Regions from separate parts of the Halobacillus sp. SY10 genome, predicted to be linked through region 3. Evidence: riboswitches for the same ligand, from Rfam matches in the RefSeq annotation. Region 3 holds a riboswitch; each other region holds the start of a gene.
The links. A riboswitch is a leader RNA that binds a small molecule or an ion and turns the genes downstream of it on or off. The one in region 3 is predicted to bind S-adenosylmethionine.
Positions count from the first base shown of each region.

Region 1: another riboswitch for S-adenosylmethionine. It lies ahead of ACJA3J_RS09915 (phosphoadenylyl-sulfate reductase); the one in region 3 lies ahead of ACJA3J_RS18350 (acetyl-CoA C-acyltransferase).
Region 2: another riboswitch for S-adenosylmethionine. It lies ahead of msrA (peptide-methionine (S)-S-oxide reductase MsrA); the one in region 3 lies ahead of ACJA3J_RS18350 (acetyl-CoA C-acyltransferase).
Region 4: another riboswitch for S-adenosylmethionine. It lies ahead of ACJA3J_RS01775 (PLP-dependent aspartate aminotransferase family protein); the one in region 3 lies ahead of ACJA3J_RS18350 (acetyl-CoA C-acyltransferase).

Region 1 is NZ_CP174345.1:1,935,481-1,939,693, reverse strand. Features, by position in the region: gene sat (sulfate adenylyltransferase) at 1-1,098, opposite strand, end outside; gene ACJA3J_RS09915 (phosphoadenylyl-sulfate reductase) at 1,112-1,846, opposite strand; SAM riboswitch class I at 1,929-2,043, opposite strand; SAM riboswitch class I at 2,213-2,310, shown strand; gene ACJA3J_RS09910 (sulfite exporter TauE/SafE family protein) at 2,433-3,314, shown strand; gene ACJA3J_RS09905 (DAK2 domain-containing protein) at 3,352-4,213, opposite strand, start outside.
Region 2 is NZ_CP174345.1:828,517-832,729, forward strand. Features, by position in the region: gene ACJA3J_RS04155 (DinB family protein) at 1-240, opposite strand, end outside; gene ACJA3J_RS04160 (AIM24 family protein) at 669-1,361, shown strand; SAM riboswitch class I at 1,533-1,654, shown strand; gene msrA (peptide-methionine (S)-S-oxide reductase MsrA) at 1,776-2,249, shown strand; gene ACJA3J_RS04170 (ion channel) at 2,297-2,701, opposite strand; gene eutH (ethanolamine utilization protein EutH) at 2,846-3,964, shown strand; gene ACJA3J_RS04180 (peroxiredoxin-like family protein) at 3,988-4,213, shown strand, end outside.
Region 3 is NZ_CP174345.1:3,598,333-3,602,545, reverse strand. Features, by position in the region: gene ACJA3J_RS18355 (acetoacetate--CoA ligase) at 1-1,122, opposite strand, end outside; gene ACJA3J_RS18350 (acetyl-CoA C-acyltransferase) at 1,143-2,297, opposite strand; SAM riboswitch class I at 2,369-2,476, opposite strand; SAM riboswitch class I at 2,544-2,648, opposite strand; gene ACJA3J_RS18345 (hypothetical protein) at 3,050-3,265, shown strand; gene ACJA3J_RS18340 (Lrp/AsnC family transcriptional regulator) at 3,620-4,069, opposite strand.
Region 4 is NZ_CP174345.1:327,072-331,284, reverse strand. Features, by position in the region: gene ACJA3J_RS01775 (PLP-dependent aspartate aminotransferase family protein) at 1-1,714, opposite strand, end outside; SAM riboswitch class I at 1,853-1,963, opposite strand; gene ACJA3J_RS01770 (trans-sulfuration enzyme family protein) at 2,037-3,182, opposite strand; gene ACJA3J_RS01765 (NUDIX domain-containing protein) at 3,242-3,841, opposite strand; gene ACJA3J_RS01760 (EAL domain-containing protein) at 4,054-4,213, opposite strand, start outside.

The DNA.
Region 1 (4,213 bases), 1.7 Mb from region 3:
CACCACTTCAGGGCGACTGAACGTTTTGGGTGGCTTTTCTCCTTTTCGCAAAAGCTCTCTCACTTTCGTCCCTGACAAGATCATGTGATGTTCTTTGTCGTGGGGGCAGGTTTTATGGGAAGCCATCGATTCGCAAGCGTTGCAATAAAAACTATGTTCAAAGAAAAGTGGCGTGATCCCAAGCTCCCCATCTTCATAATGGCTGAAAATTTTCTGCGCATCGTACGTACCATAATAATCCCCTACACCTGCATGATCGCGGCCGACTATGAAGTGAGAGCAACCGAAATTCTTTCTGACGATTGCATGAAAGATCGCCTCCCTTGGCCCTGCATACCGCATCGCTGCATTGAAAACGGCCAATGTGACTCTTTCTTTTGGATAGTACTGATCAAGAAGGACTTGATAGCTCTTCATTCGGACTTCACTGGGAATATCATCACTTTTTGTTTCACCCACAAGAGGATTTAAAAACAATCCATCCACCGTTTCCAGTGCAGCTTTCTGGATATATTCGTGAGCTCTATGGACAGGATTTCTTGTTTGGAAACCGACGACCTTTTTCCACCCGAGTTCTTGAAAGTGCTCCCTCGATTGTTCTGGATCCAAATAAAAAGCTTTTCCATGTTCGTAAGGAGGTTTTTGAAAGACCTCAATTTCGCCTGCTACGTACCAATCTGGTCGGTTGTATAATTTGTTCACCCCAGGATGCTCAGGCTCTGTCGTTAAGTATACGTTTTGAGATTCCTTTTCCTTATCCGGTTTAAATCGATCAGTTATCGTAATCGTTCCATATACAACCCCGTCTTTGACCAACTGCGCTTTCCTTCCAAGCGTCCGGGACTGTGACTCTGTGATTGGGAGCGTTATAGGAATACTCCATGGAGTGCCATCTTTCAACCTCATCGTATCGATAACAGATTCATAGTCGTCCTTGTTCATAAATCCTTTTAATGGACTATAAGCACCATTCGCAATCAAACCGACATCACTTAAGGCCATTGAATCAAGCTCGATGATATCTTCCGGCAGCTCCTCCGGTCTTTTTTCCTTCCATCTGTTTATAAGTTCTCCACCGTGCGGGGTTATGATTGACATGCAAATTCCTCCTTCATGAATTTTCCTCTTCCAAAGGCTCCGCTGTGTGTAAACCACATTCGGATTTATTGAACCCTTTCCATCTTCCTGATCTCCCATCATCGGCTGCCTGAGCCGTACATGGAATGCATCCGACACTGGGATAATTCTGATCGTGTAATTCATTGTAATCCAACCCATTTAGTCGGATATATTGCCATACGTCTTCCCATGTCCAGTGAATCAACGGACATATTTTTATGGATTTGAATCTTTCATCCTTATTGACGAAGTTTGTTTTTTGTCGGCTAGGGGATTGTTCACGCCTCAGCCCCGACAACCACGCTGTTTTCCCGCTGAGGGCATCTTCGAGCGGTTTTATTTTACGGATGTAACAACAATGATCCGGCTTCCGTTTCCATAAGGCGGATCCGAATTGTTCTGCCTGTTCTTCCAGATTGATGTCAGGCTTCTTTATCGTTATGTTTAGTGCCGGATATCTCTTTCTTACTTTTTCAATAAGCTCATAAGTTTCTTGAAAATGAAGGTCTGTATCAAGAAAAACGACTTCGGCATCCGGCTGAGCCTTCGAAATCAAATCTATGAGAACGATACCTTCGGCTCCGAAACTACAGGCATACGCAATGTCCTTATACTGAGAATATGCCCAGCGAATGACTTCCGCTGCTCCTTTTGTATCGTCGCCCTTCGGTGGATCACCCTCAAATGGGTTTTCAAATGATTGATATGTGATGAGTGATGGTTTCATTTCCTCCTCCTTTCTTAAAAGCAAAAAAGCCTATCTTCACGATAAGAAGAAAGGCTTTTACAAATACATGTAAACTACATTCTCCCTATCTTCTCAAGCGTTCACCACTTGCTGGAATTGGCACAGTATCTGTATACATCATCAGACCCGTTGCCGAGGTTTCAAAGGGCCAGTCCCTCCACCTCTCTAGATAAGAAAAGGTATGAAATTTTTTGAAAAACAAGTTGATACAAATCTTATGCTCCTTTTCAACAGATGTCAATGTTTTTTTGAAAAATTATAATTTTTCTGCTTTTTTAATAAATATGTTTGACAAACAAATCCATGTCCGTTAGTTTTAGAATTATTCTAAAAATATTCATACGATCCTTATGAAGAGTCGGGGGAGGAAACTGGTCTGACGATCCCGCAGCAACCTTTAAGAAGGTGCTCATTCCAGCAGCCAGAAGGCTGAAAGATAAGGTGCGGATCACTCCCCCTTCTTTCAGACGGGGGAGTTTTTTTTGATTATAAAACCAAGTAAATGCATAGGAATAATGAAAAATACTTTACTATACATTGGACTTTTTAAAAGGAGTGGTACACTTTGCAAAAACTAACGATTTTCGCACTCATTGGGTTTGTTGCTCAACTGATGGACGGTGCACTCGGCATGGGGTTTGGGCTTAGCTCATCAACCATTCTCTTATCCTATGGACTTGCTCCTGCTGTAGCATCCGCTTCCATCCATATGTCTCAGATCGCCACCACGGCTGTTTCAGGCTTTTCCCACTATAAATTTGGCAATGTAGATAAACGCCTTGTCATGATTATCGCAGTTCCTGGAGCCATCAGTGCCTTTTTAGGTGCGGCATTTTTAAGCTATATATCAGGGGAATTCATTAGACCTTACATATCCATATTCCTACTCACACTAGGGATTTATATCATTTTTCGTTTCCTATACCTTTCGAAAAAAACACATACCAAAGAAAAGAAGTCTGTAAACAAACGTTTCCTCTTGCCACTTGGAATTGCCGGGGGTTTTTTGGATAGTGTCGGAGGGGGTGGATGGGGACCTGTGAATACACCTGCGCTTCTTTCTCAATCAGGGATTGCTCCAAGAAAAGTCATTGGAACAGTGGATACGAGCGAATTTCTGGTAACGATTTCAGCAACGGCTGGGTTTTTGATTTTTTTAGGGCATGACCAGTTCAGCTGGCTGCTCATTTCATCTTTCGTTATCGGTGGTGTCATAGCAGCACCCATTGCCGCTTGGCTTGTCAAAACCCTCCCCTCTTCTGTTCTTGGAGTATTAGCCGGAGGTTTTATCATACTTACAAATACGAGGACTTTACTTTCTTCGATCCAAGTCAGTGATTCGATCTTAACGTTTGTGTACACTTGTCTGCTATCCGGCTATCTCTTGATTGTTGTTTTTTCTATTCGAAACCATCTTCGAGTCAAGGTGGTTCGAAAACAAGCATAAAAGAAACGCAGCCCCAAGAGCTGCGTTCCTGCACGTTTTATTCGATTGAAAAGATATAGGAGTAAATCGGCTGTCCACCATTGTGGATTTCCACTTCTAGATCTTCATACGTTTCTTCTATGAATGATTCAAGTTCTGCTACATCTTTTTCGTCGACTTCTTCACCTGTCAAGATGGTCAGAATTTCATCTTCATCTTCGTCAATCATTTGGTTCAACAACGTTTTAGCAGTCGTCAATGCATCTTGATCTGTGGCGGAAATTTTGCCATCGGCGATTCCCATGAAATGGCCTTTGGAAATGTCCAACCCATCAATTTGTGTATCTCTGACGGCGTACGTAATTTGCCCTGTCTTCACTTCAGCCATGAGGCTCTGCATTTCCTCTTTATTCGCATCAAGATCCGCTTCTGGGTTGAACCCTAGAAGGGCGCTCATCCCTTGAGGAATCGTTTTCGATGGAATGACAGCCACCTCTACATCCGCTAATTCTGCCGCTTGTTCAGCAGCCATGACGATATTCTTGTTATTCGGCAAGACAAGCACTCGTTTTGCATGTGCTTCTTTAATCGCTTCCGAAAGATCTTGAGTACTCGGGTTCATGGTTTGTCCACCTTGGATAACAACAGTAGCTCCAAGACTTTCAAACAACTTCTTGATTCCGTCTCCCATGCTTACTGTCACGATTCCGTACTCTGCTTTTTCCTCTGACTTGGGCTTGGCTTTCTTTTTGTCACCAACGATCGACGTATGCTGCTCACGCATATTCTCAATCTTCATGTTGACAAGACTGCCGTATCTTTGCCCCAAGGTCATCGCTTCACCTGGATATTCCACGTGGACATGGACTTTGATCAAGTCTTCATCAGAAACGACAAGCAGAGAATCTCCCATTTCACTG
Region 2 (4,213 bases), 1.5 Mb from region 3:
CTCGACTTTATAATCGCGGTTGGTCGTCTTATGGATCGGTTTTTCTGTCGCTTGTTGTGTGTCACCTTGCTTGAGAGCCTGATTAATCTGATAAACGATTAATTGTTCCATTAAGTATAAATGTTCTAAAACTTCAAGGATGGACCAACGATCTTCTTCAGGCTTGACGGATGCTTCTTGCTCTGAAACTTCTTCAACAAAATGGAGCAGTTCATTTCTTTTTTCATCTAAGCCATACATACAGATTCTCCCTTTCAAGTGAAGTTACATCGAGTCTATCACAACTCTTATAGAAGTTTCTTTCCCTAGCACCTCCAAAAATGAAACCTTTCACACGCCCTTCCGTATGTAAAGTTAGGAAAAGGAAGATTTTTCATGACCGGGTCATACAGATTATTCCAATTGTGCGGAGGCCACGGACTAAGGCTGCATTTCAAAGAGTATGCGTCTGAGGTGTTGGATTGGTTTGACAAGCATTTGGAGGGAGAATAAAAATCCTTATTTACAGTAGGGATTTGTCCGTCTTTATTGAATAATAAATGACGAAGGCTCATTAAAATCATAGCCACTAAGATCCGAAAACTTTAGGCCTCGATTTTGATCCATCGTGGTATAGAAGCAATGAGAAAGCATAAATAATCATAGAATACGCTAAGGAGGAACAGATGATGAGTGACTACTCCATTGATGAATTTATTAGAAAAACGAAGCAGGATGAATCCGAGAATGATTACTTTGAGCTGGAGACCCCGAGAATCCTTGAGGTGAATCTACTCGATCAAGTATGGGCTAAAGCAGGCGCGATGATTTCCTATAATGGGAACATCAAATTTGAAAGAGAGGGCATCCTTGAGCATGGCGTCGGTCGTTTATTTAAAAAAGCGATGACTGGTGAAGGGAGTTCTTTAATGAAGGCTACTGGCCGTGGTCGTCTTTACCTTGCCGATCAGGGCAAGAAGATTACTATTTTTGACCTGGATAATGAAACAATCACAGTGAATGGAAACGACCTTCTGGCATTTGAGCCGAGCATTGATTGGGATATAAAACTGATGAAAAAAGTGGCCGGGATGGTTTCGGGTGGTTTATTCAATGTAACCCTCAGCGGAAGTGGACGCGTCGCGATTACTTCGCACTATGAACCATTGACGCTGCTAGTTCGTCCAGGGGAACCTGTAATCACTGACCCGCATGCTACTGTGGCCTGGTCAGGGCACTTGGAGCCGAATTTCAGAACAGACATCAGTTTCAAAACGTTGATTGGACGCGGAAGCGGGGAGTCCATTCAAATGGAGTTTGAAGGCGATGGATTCGTCATTGTTCAGCCGTTTGAAGAAGTTTACACGACAGGCCAGAACTGAGCTGAAGCGGATTTTTTTACAGACAGGCATGAGCATGTTAAGCTCTGAATACAATGAAATCAAGAAAGACAAAACTCGATGTACAATCATTTGAAATTTTTAATCTGTTTTCCTTTACTTCGTTACAAAAACGTAGTACTATGGATACTAACAAAAATAAATAACGGAAACTTCTTATCCAGAGAGGCGGAGGGACTGGCCCTTTGATGCCCGGCAACCATCGAATCAATCTACGGATTGACGAGAACGGTGCCAATTCCTGTAGAATGTATTCACATTCTAAGAGATGAGAGGATCGTGCGGATATTAGCGACCCCTTTTCTTACTGGATAAGAAAAGGGGTCTTTTCGTGTAAGCACCATAACCGTCAAGGCTCTCGATAGAAGTTGCGTTAAGGGAAAGGAAAGATGTTAAATGGCAACAGCTATTTTCGGTGCAGGATGTTTTTGGGGAGTAGAAGCGTTTTTTGAAAAATTCGAAGGGGTTACAGAAACGAAGGTCGGTTATATTGGCGGCCATCTGGATAACCCGACATACGAACAAGTCAAAGCGGGCAAGAGTGGACACGCGGAATCTGTGAAAGTGAACTACGATCCAACCGTAATCACTTATGCAGAACTTGTAAATATCTTCTTTGAAGCTCACGATCCGACTTCCCGCAACAAGCAGGGAATCGACGTTGGTCACCAATACCGTTCTGTCATTTTTTATTCGGATGCAAGCCAGAAGTACATTGCTGAAGAAAAAATTAAAGAATGGGAAGGTAAAGGGATTTTCAAACGCCCGATCGTTACAGAAGTAGAAGAGGCCACAACTTTTTATGAAGCAGAAGAGCATCACCAGAAATATTTACAAAAGCATGGATCTGCCGCATGCTCCATTGGATAATAAGAAAGGACCCTTTCGCGAGGGTCCTTTTATATAGGTAAACCTTCTTAATCTTCTTTTTGCCTGGATGCATCCATGGCTTTTAAGAAATAGGCTGTAGGGAGAAGGATGCCGATTCCCGATTCAAGCAAGGCAAAGAAACGAGCCATCCCCACAGGTAACATGTCACCATAACCTACGCTCAACAAGGTTTCCCCACTGAAGTAAAGCAAGTCCAAAAAGGTTGGTTCGACAGGTTCCCGGGATGATAAACTAGTAACTAGAATGACTCCATCTAAAGATAGCAAATAGTAGAGGACCGTAAACCCTAGTAATACACCTGTCAGTACAAAAAATAATTGAAAGAAAAGTGCCGTGCTGAAGTAGCTTTTTCTGTATGTTTTATTCGTGAAAAAGTACACGAGATTCGCTGCAATGAAAATGACCGCAACGATGAACAGAGCTTGTACCATTTCTTCTTCTCCTTTATAAAAAAATTGAATGGCTATGTTAGCGTCCACTGTGTAAAGACGAGCAAGCCATTATAGAAGAACTCCTACCCTGTGTAGAAGTTCCCGTAAACATTGATTAAAAAATGTAAGGAAGGGGCTGGGCTTTTGTGGGTTAATGACGCGATTCTAATTGTGATGTGTATTTTCATGGTATTGGGTGCCCTTGATTATTATGTGCTTAATCACCGGCTATCTCTCGGGTGGCGTTTTTACGAAGCGTTTATGATGATGGGACCACTTGCTCTTTCGATGGTAGGGATCATATCCCTAGCACCCGTACTGTCCCAGTGGCTGGCCCCTGTCATCCGCCCGTTGTTTTTATGGTTCGGGGCGGATCCTTCGATGTTTGCATCCATGATGCTTGCTATTGATATGGGTGCCTACCCTTTGGCAGAATCTCTAGCTGTGGAAGAGGAAGCGGCCACTTTTTCCTGGGCACTCCTCGGTACGATGATGGGACCGACGCTTGTTTTTACAATTCCTGTTGCGCTTACGATTGTAAAAAAAGAAGATCGGCCTTTCTTTTCAAAGGGAATTTTAGCAGGTTTAGTTACGGTTCCGATCGGATGCTTTGTCGGTGGTGCACTGGCAGGATATGAAGCGGCGTGGATGTTACGTAATTTGACGCCGGCTATCTTGCTCTCCGGCTGTATCGGGGCGGGATTATGGTTGTTCACGAACATAACGATCCGGTTATTTTCTTATTTCGGAAAAACCATTGAAATCATCATCATTACAGGTCTTGCTCTCATTATTATCGAAACGTTGACAGGGTTCGTTGTCCTGCCGGGGATGGCTCCTTTATCGGAAGGGATCATCATCGTTGGAAGGATTACCGTTACATTAGCTGGTGCTTATCCTCTTGTCGCTTTCATCAATCAGCGGGGAGAGAGATGGATAGGACAACTGAGTGAAAGGTTAGGCATGAATGCTACGTCCTTAACAGGGCTGATCGCTTCTACGGCACATCACTTACCCATGTTAGCGACGATGAAAGATATGGATGAACGAGGGAAAACGGTCAATGCTGCCTTTGCGGTGAGCGGGGCGTTTGTCATCGGCAGCCATTTTGCGTTCGTGGCTAGTGTAGAAAGGGATATGATTTTCCCAGTATTGGTTGGTAAATTAACAGCTGGGGTATTAGCCGTTGGTCTTGCCTTATGGATGACGAGAGAGAGCAAATCAGTTTCTTCGAGTGTCGCACCCCTATATAATGAAAAGTGAATCCGCTGAAAAGGAGTTTTTTCATGAAGACAGAAATGAGAAAGCATTATAACGATTACATTGAAAAATTCAAGAAAGCAACTCCTGATGAAATACAAGAAAAAATGAAGAAGGCGATTGATGAACTTGAATCTTCAAATGATGGAGAAGGTTTGTCAGCAGGAGAGAAAGCGCCAAACTTCAACTTGCCTGACGCGAAGGGGGAAACGGTCGAGCTTTATGAACAATTAAAAAGTGGACCGGTCGTCC
Region 3 (4,213 bases):
ATCGACTCCTGCTTTCATCAATGTATCTAAATACTTAGGGCTTGTGCCGAAATGGGTGATGCCGACTTCATCGGCAATGTCCCACAAATGGGTGAGGGAATCCTGCCTTACGGGAGAACCGTCATACAATAGAATCGCCGCTTCACTGGCTAACCCTGAAACGAGCCATGGATACATCATCCAGGCGGTATTGGTGTACCAGAACAACACATCATCTTGCTGGACATCGCAATGCAGCTGGTGTTCTTTGACATGTTGCAGGAGCGTCCCGCCGACCGAATGGACGATCGCTTTCGGCAGCCCCGTCGTTCCTGATGTATATAAAATATATAAGGTGTGGTCAAAAGGCACGGGTTCGAACGACGGCTCTACTGCATCATTGTTGCAAAGCTCATCCCAGGAGAGAGACTGGAGTCCTTCTATAGAAGTTTCGCCTCCGAACGTGACGAGTGCAGATAGTCCATCCAAGTGCTCTGTCGTCTGTTTGATTTTGTCCACGATATCGAATGATTTCTGCTTATATTGATAAGAGGTTGCAGCAAATAATACCTTCGGCTTCACCTGACCAATGCGATCGACGATTCCTTTCGTGCCGAAGTCAGGGGAACAGGAGGTCCAGGTTGCCCCGAGTGAAGTGGTTGCAAGTAAAGCGACCAACCCTTGGATATCGTTCGTCGTGACTCCGGCGACACAATCGCCTTTTTGCACACCTAACTGTTTTAACCCTTCCTGGGCTTTAGCTACGGATTGCCTCAATTCTTCTAAAGTAATGCTTCGATGAACCCCTGTCTCATTCGCTTCATAGGCCACGGTCCGATCAAGAGAACCGCGCAGGAGGTTTTCGGAGAAATTCAACCGTGCTTCCGGAAACCATGTACTATCAGGCATCGAAGGTCCAGGGATAAACACACGGTCACCCTTCTCTCCGATAATTCCTGAATAATCCCAAACGGCTGACCAAAATTCAGAAAGGTGGGAAACGGACCAGCGATGGAACCGTTCATATGGAAAAAGCGGCTGACCGGTAGATTCAGCAAAAGCTTTGATATGTGATTGTTCTATTCTTTCGCTCGTTGGTTCCCAAAGATAAGGGGAACGCTGAGCTGTAATCGATGTAGTCATTGGATTTGTCTCCTTTCGAGTCATGAATGAGGAACGTCAATGAAGAGGGCCATGCCCTGTCCGCCACCGCCGCAAAGGGAAGCGATGCCTTTTCCTCCGCCACGTCGTTTGAGTTCATGGGCAAGAGTCAAAACAAGTCGGAATCCAGTGCCACCTAAAGGGTGACCAAGAGCGATCGCACCACCGTTAACATTGACGCGGTCATAATCGATATCAAGATCCCGGCAGCTGGCGATCACCACACTGGCAAACGCTTCATTGATTTCAAACAGATCGATATCGTCCGTCGTCAATTGATGTCTGTCTAATAATTCTTGGATGGCTTGCGATGGTTTCGTTTGTAAACTTGGATCTGGCCCGGCAATTTCGGACCAATCGATGATTTCCGCCAACGGATCCTGACCGAGTGATTCTGCTTTCTCTTTCGTGGTAACGATCCCAACGCTTGCCCCGTCTGTCATTTGAGAAGCATTGCCTGCCGTAATCGTGCCTTCGTTGGAAAAGGCGGGGGAGAGGTTGGATAACTTCTCTACTGTCGTTCCTTTGCGTACGCCTTCATCTTTTTCAAGCAAACATGAAAAAGGAGCGATTTCCGGCTGCAGCCATCCCTTTTCTTGAGCCTCTGTTGCTCGCTGCTGGGAAAGAGCGGCATATTCATCCTGTTCCTCTCGACTGATTTCATAGGAGCGGTTTTTCTCATCGGTAAGTGCACCCATCGATACATCCGTTAAGGCGCACCATAAACCGTCGTTTAGTAAGGTGTCTTTCAGCATGCTATGACCGAGTCCTGAAGAAGCCCGTACAGGAGCGGTGTGAGGTGCGTTCGTCATCGAGTCGAATCCGCCGACGACGTATAATTCTCCTTCATTCAATTGCAGTCTTCGGGAAGCATCTGCGATGGTAGCGATCCCGCCTAAGCAGACATTGTTCAATGTGATGGCAGGTGTATCGATCTCCACCCCTGCCTTATAAGCGACTTGCCTGGCAGGATTTTGGCCGCCCCCAGCCTGGATCACTTGGGCAAGCAGCACACCATCCGCCTGTTTGGCTATCGGATTTTTCTCAATTAACGCGTTTAACGCGTGCGATCCAAGTTCTGTTGCGGATTTCTTTTTCAAGGCCCCTTTCCATTTACCGAACGGGGTTCGAATGCCATCTAAAAGTACGATACTCATCTATGTAGCCACTCCTTTTTTAAAAATAGAAAGAGCCCTCTTCACAAAAATAAGAAGAGGGCTCTTGGCTCTTCTTATCTTCCAGGATCATCTCCTGCAGGAATTAGCACCTTTTCAAGCGGTTGCTTGATGGTTGCCGGGCGTCAACGGGCCAGTCCCTCTGCCTCTCTGGATAAGAAATAAGTATTCAATTGGAAAATATAAAGCCTCTCTATCAGTGATAGAGAGGCTAGAGATTATGTAAATCTCTTATCTTCCTGAGCGTTCACTCAGTAGGATTTGGCACCATGCTATGAATATAGCGGTTGCCGGGTTTCACAGGGCCAGTCCCTCCACCTCTCTGGATAAGATGTTCTTTCGTTATTTGGTTAAGTGCCATGTTAGCAAGGCAAAGCGCAGGTGTCAATAAATTTTGTAGAAAAGTGTGAAAATTTATTTTATTTAGCGTATGCTCTCAAACGTATGAGAAAACAAATAGATAGCTTAACAGCAGTGGTTTTCACTAGTATTTCGTATCTTTTTAGGTTATAAATGTGTTTATGTTTTTGAAGACTTATGTTTTGATTACCACCTAGGTTTACTCATAATTGCAAAGTCGTTTTTTCTAGGAGGAGCAGGAATTTGGATCAATAGTGTAGTAAATATTTAGTACAAGAATTTAACTCTTGTCATCCTCGCTATTACTAACAGTCAAAAGAACCTGACAAGAGAGTTTAGAAGTGAGGAAAGATATCAAATAAGGGGGCATACACATGGCAGAAGTATCTTCGATGAAGCAGGCCGTTGATGTTTTACTTAAAAAGGGATTATCCAAGCGGGACATCCTAACCAATGTAGATAACAGCCATTTCCCGTTTGAAGATGAAGAAGTTGTGATGACCTTTATTGATCTACAAATTGAGTGTTCCTCTGATGATGAATTTGGCAAGTTGGTGGAGTATTTATATGGATTTAATGATAAGCAATAATTGTTTTGTTCGTTCAACTCTTAAATTATATTAACTCTAGGCGGAAAAAAACTAGGAGGAAAGCGCAGCTCTTTTGTTTAGTAAAGAGCTGCGTTATTTTTAGTTAAGTAGTTCTAAGAGATTATTATATGAATAGGTAGATCATCACACTCTTATTAACAAATAATTAGTGATTGAAACGTTACAAGTTGATAACGCGCAAGCCTACGTTTTTATAGCACTTACCTTACGGATTTGATTTAAATTTTTCATACATAAATTGAGATGTTTTGTTATGCTTTTTGGAATTACCATCATATCATTAACTATTTCATAAAAAAGGCAGGTTATCCATTTGTGGATAACCTGCCTTTTTTATAGTTTCAAGCCGCTCCTGCTCTTAAACCGGCGTAATAACGTATGACTTTCTACACGGGTAATTCCTTCTAATGCGTATAATTCATTATTAATAAAAGATTCAAGCTCTTTGAAGTCTTTGACGAGCACATGCATATGTAAGGTGCTTGGTCCTGTCATTTGATAGCAACTGGCGACATAAGGATTGTTCGCGAGGTTTTCGGCTACCTCAACGAGGGATCGGGGCTCACAGTCGACTTCGAAAAAAGCAGAAACTTGTTTACCGACTTTTTCACTGTTGACCACAGCTGTAAACTTTTCAATTATGCCACAGTCAATCAGCTGGTTGACGCGTGAACGAACAGCAACACGGGATAAATCGAGAGTTTTCCCAATCTCCGTATAGGAAAGGCGTCCATCCTCAATCAATAATTCCAGTATTTTTTTATCTACTTCATCAATCTTCATCGAAGCGTCTTCCTGCATAACTTCCACCTCACTTCTCGACTAAAGCTCAGCCTTCAAAAATTTTACCACTAAAATAGTCCCCATTCAAACAAAGCAGGGAGAACCCGTAGAGAAAATAAAAAATTCCAATAATTTTGTCATTTG
Region 4 (4,213 bases), 1.0 Mb from region 3:
GGTTATGGACCACTTCAAGCCCTGCTTCACTTGCGATTTGGGCCGCCTTCGGTGCGATGACACCTTCTTGCAGCCAGAAAACGTCCGGCCGGATTTCCGCTGCTTCCTTAGCAATTTCAATGGCTGCTTCCGGACTGCGGAACACTTGCACGACATCAACTTTGAATGGGATCGATCTTAGGTCTGGATACGCCTTCTCTCCAAGCACTTCCGTTTCTCTTGGATTTACAGGGACGATTTGATAACCCAGCCTCTGCATTTTTCTCGCTAGACGATGGCTCGGACGTGAAGGCTTCCCGCTCAATCCGACGACCGCCAAACGTTTTGGACGCGTTTCCCCATCTTCTTCGGTTTTAGAGGAGCTTAAGGCCCACTTGATGACACCTTCATCATTTTCGGTGATCGCTGTTTGTTCCGGCGCTCTTCCTGTCGCTTTCGCAATGGCACGATCAAGATCATTAATCAAATCCTTGCTCGACTCAAGTCCAATGGATAAGCGGATTAATTCTTCCGTCACTCCACTTGCAGCAAGATCTTCGACAGACAATTGCTGGTGTGTCGTTGATGCAGGGTGGATGATCAATGATTTGGCATCTCCAACGTTTGCTACATGGGACCAGAGCGATATATTATTGATCACTTGTCTTCCGGCTTCCCGTCCACCTTTGATGCCAAAGTTTACGATCGAACCATACCCTCCATTAAGGTAACGGTTGGCTAGTTCATGGGCTGGATGTGTAGGGAGCCCTGGATACGATACCCATTTCACATCAGGATGACCTTGTAAGTATTCTGCAATTTCCTGGGCGTTGTCTCCGTGACGGGCGACACGCAAATGCAGCGTCTCTAACCCTTGTAACAACAAGAAAGCATTCTGCGGGCTCAAACACGATCCAAAATCCCGAAGCAGCTGGACACGCAGTTTCGTAATATAAGCAAGCGTTCCGAAGTCGGCGGTATAAACGATTCCGTTGTAACTACTATCAGGCTCTGTGAAAACCGGATACTTGCCGTTTCCCCAGTTAAACTGTCCTCCGTCTACGACCACTCCTCCAATGGCCGTCCCGTGGCCCCCGATCCACTTCGTCGCGGAGTGGATAACGATGTCGGCTCCGTGCTCAATCGGCCGGCATGTATAAGGGGTCGCGAATGTGTTGTCGATTAGAAGTGGAAGGTCATGATCATGCGCGATGGCCGCTACCTTTTCAATATCCAGCACGTGCAAGCTTGGATTTCCGATCGTTTCAGCGAAGACAGCTTTCGTTCGATCTGTAATCGCTTTTCGGAAGTTTTCCGGCTCCTCCGGGTCGACAAAATGGACTTTAATGCCATATCGCGGTAAAGTGTTAGCGAATAAATTATAGGTCCCGCCATAAAGGTTCGACGCGGCAACGACTTCGTCTCCAGATCCTGCGATGTTCAGAATGGATAGAGCAATGGCTGACATTCCGGAAGCTGTCGCAACAGAAGCGACTCCTCCCTCCAAGAGGGCCATCCTTTTTTCAAAAACATCGACGGTCGGATTTCCGATTCGGGAATAGATATTTCCCGGCTCGTCAAGCGCAAAAAGGCTCTGGGCATGTTCTGTGTCGTGGAAAACATAGGAAGTCGTTTGGTAAATCGGCACCGCACGAGATCCTGTGGTCGGATCCGGGGACTGCCCTCCGTGTAAAGAAATCGTATCTACATCATAGCTTTCAAATGAATTAGTCATGATTCGTTCCTCCTCGTAAAGGTTTCTATTCTTATAGATATAGTTGGCTTTGTGCATACAAAATGTCCATGGAACTTTCTTCCGAACAGCAAAAAACCCTCTTCCAAATAAGAAGAGGGTTTGTCATTTCGTTTCCTCCTCTTATCTACCAGACCTTTTAGATCTGTAGGACTTGGCACCTTTTCAAACCGATGTTTGAAGGTTGCCGGGCTTCACAGGGCCTATTCCCTCAGCCTCTCTTGATAAGAGATGTATGCAGTTAATTGATCATGTTGTGAATTATAACGGATAACAAACAGAAAAGTCAATCATTTTAGAAAATTCAACTTTTAGAATCTACAATCGCTTTTTTCAGCTGTTCTATGATATCTTCATGATCTTCGATTCCGATTGACAGTCGAATCACATAATCATTGATGCCGATCTTCTCGCGCTCCTCATCCGATAACGCACGATGGGACGTACGTACAGGATAAGAAACCGTCGTTTCGACTCCTGCCAACGTAGGGGCGATTTTCACCCAACCGAGCGATCGAAAAAACGCCTCTATGTCAATCGAATCATTAAGCTCGATGGTCACAATGGCACCGTTCCCTCTTTCCGATACCTTTTCGGGATAATAGACGGTACGGACGGCATCATGCTCATCCAGGACTTTTGCTACCTGCTTTGCATTGTATGATTGTTTCTTCATTCTAAGACCTAACGTTTTGGCCCCTCGTTGAGTCAGCCATGCTTCAAATGGGCTGAGATTTGCACCAAATGTGACAATCTTCTGGGTAGCAGCCTGAACCAATTCCTCACTCCCGACCAGCACACCACACGTCACGTCACTGTGCCCACCAATATACTTCGTCCCACTATGTACGACAAGGTCGACGCCACGCGTGTACGGCTGCAATAAGTATGGGGTCGCGAACGTATTATCAACCATCGATTTCACATTCTTTTTGCGAGCAAGAGCGACGAGGCCTTCAAGATCTTCCACCCGTAAAAAAGGATTTGAAATCGATTCCGTATAAAGCAGCTTCGTTTTGTCTGTGATCGCCTCTGAAACCTCCTCCAGATTTGAAAAAGAAACCATCGTTACATCAATCCCGAACGTGGGCAGCTCTTTGGTGATCAGCTTGTGTGAACCTCCGTAAACATCCTCTGCGGCAACGATATGATCCCCGGGTTTTGCAACTGCGAGAATGCCGGCAAGGATGGCTGACATTCCGGATGAAGACGCTACTCCGGCTGGTGCTTCTTCCAGTTCAGCAACGGTTCCAGCAAGTTCATCAGTATTGGGGTTACGCTCTCTCGTATATAAATAAGGGCTGTTTCCCTCATAATAACTTTCCAAGTGATCCAAATCTTTGAATGTAAAGGCGGACGTCTGGTAAATCGGTGTACTCTTGCTATTCGGTACAAGACTTTGATCCGCCTTATGGTGGACTATTTTCGTATCAAAAGATGTATTCGTCATCGTTCGTCTCCTCTCTCTATCACTTAATCAGAAATTATATAGAACAAGTTGGAATATTGTCAAAGTTTTGCGACATATTCTCGAATCGCTTGGAAAACATACCGCTCATATCCTTTTTCATGTGGGACAAGATTTTTACGATTCACTTCTTTTTCTTCACCATTAAGAATAGAGACCCCCTTCACGCTCCGTGGTATATCCATCAAACCTTCCATATCTTCCAGTGGCACAGAAACGATGTCCTTCACCTCTTCTCCAATCGTAAAGGTCTTGTCATTTGTCCATGGTAAGAGGTAAATACGGCAAATTTCCCGGTCTACGCGAACCCCTTCCTTCAGTTCCTCCTTGTAATCGCCTTGAGGGATTAAATCTCCAGGCACAACCGTCAAACCGACTTCCTCATCAATTTCCCGGACACCAGCCAGAAGTACATCCTCCCCCGCTTCTACATGTCCCGCAGCGGTAATATCAAACAAGCTCGGGAAGTCCTTCTTGTGATCAGCTCTTTGTTGAAGCAATAAATGGATCGTTTCACCTTCCTTGTGGAACATCCAACAATGGAACGTTTCGTGCCAATCCCCGTCCAAATGCACCTTCTCCCTTTCTTTTATTCCAATTGGCTGCTCATTTTCATTATAAATGGTTAGCATTTCTGCCATAAGAATCCCCCTATACTCCAAATCCATTTGAATCGCTCTTCCTTTAATAGAAAGCATACTTGAAATAGACCTTCCCTGCATAAAGAAAATGCTCAGAGCCTGATACTCTGAGCATGGGTCGACCGTATGCTTTCTTGCTAAAATGAATACCGTCCAAAAGAAGTCACGGATCATGGACGGTTTTTTAAGAATGGTAAATTTGATCACTCATGTTAATTGTGTACAAGACTTGCCGGTACAGGTTTACTGAAGTAATAGCCTTGATATTCATAACAGCCTTTTTGTTTTAAGTAAGCAATATGTTCACTTGTTTCCACACCTTCAGCAATGACTTGCAGGCCGAGACTTTTCGCCATACTGATGATGGCATTG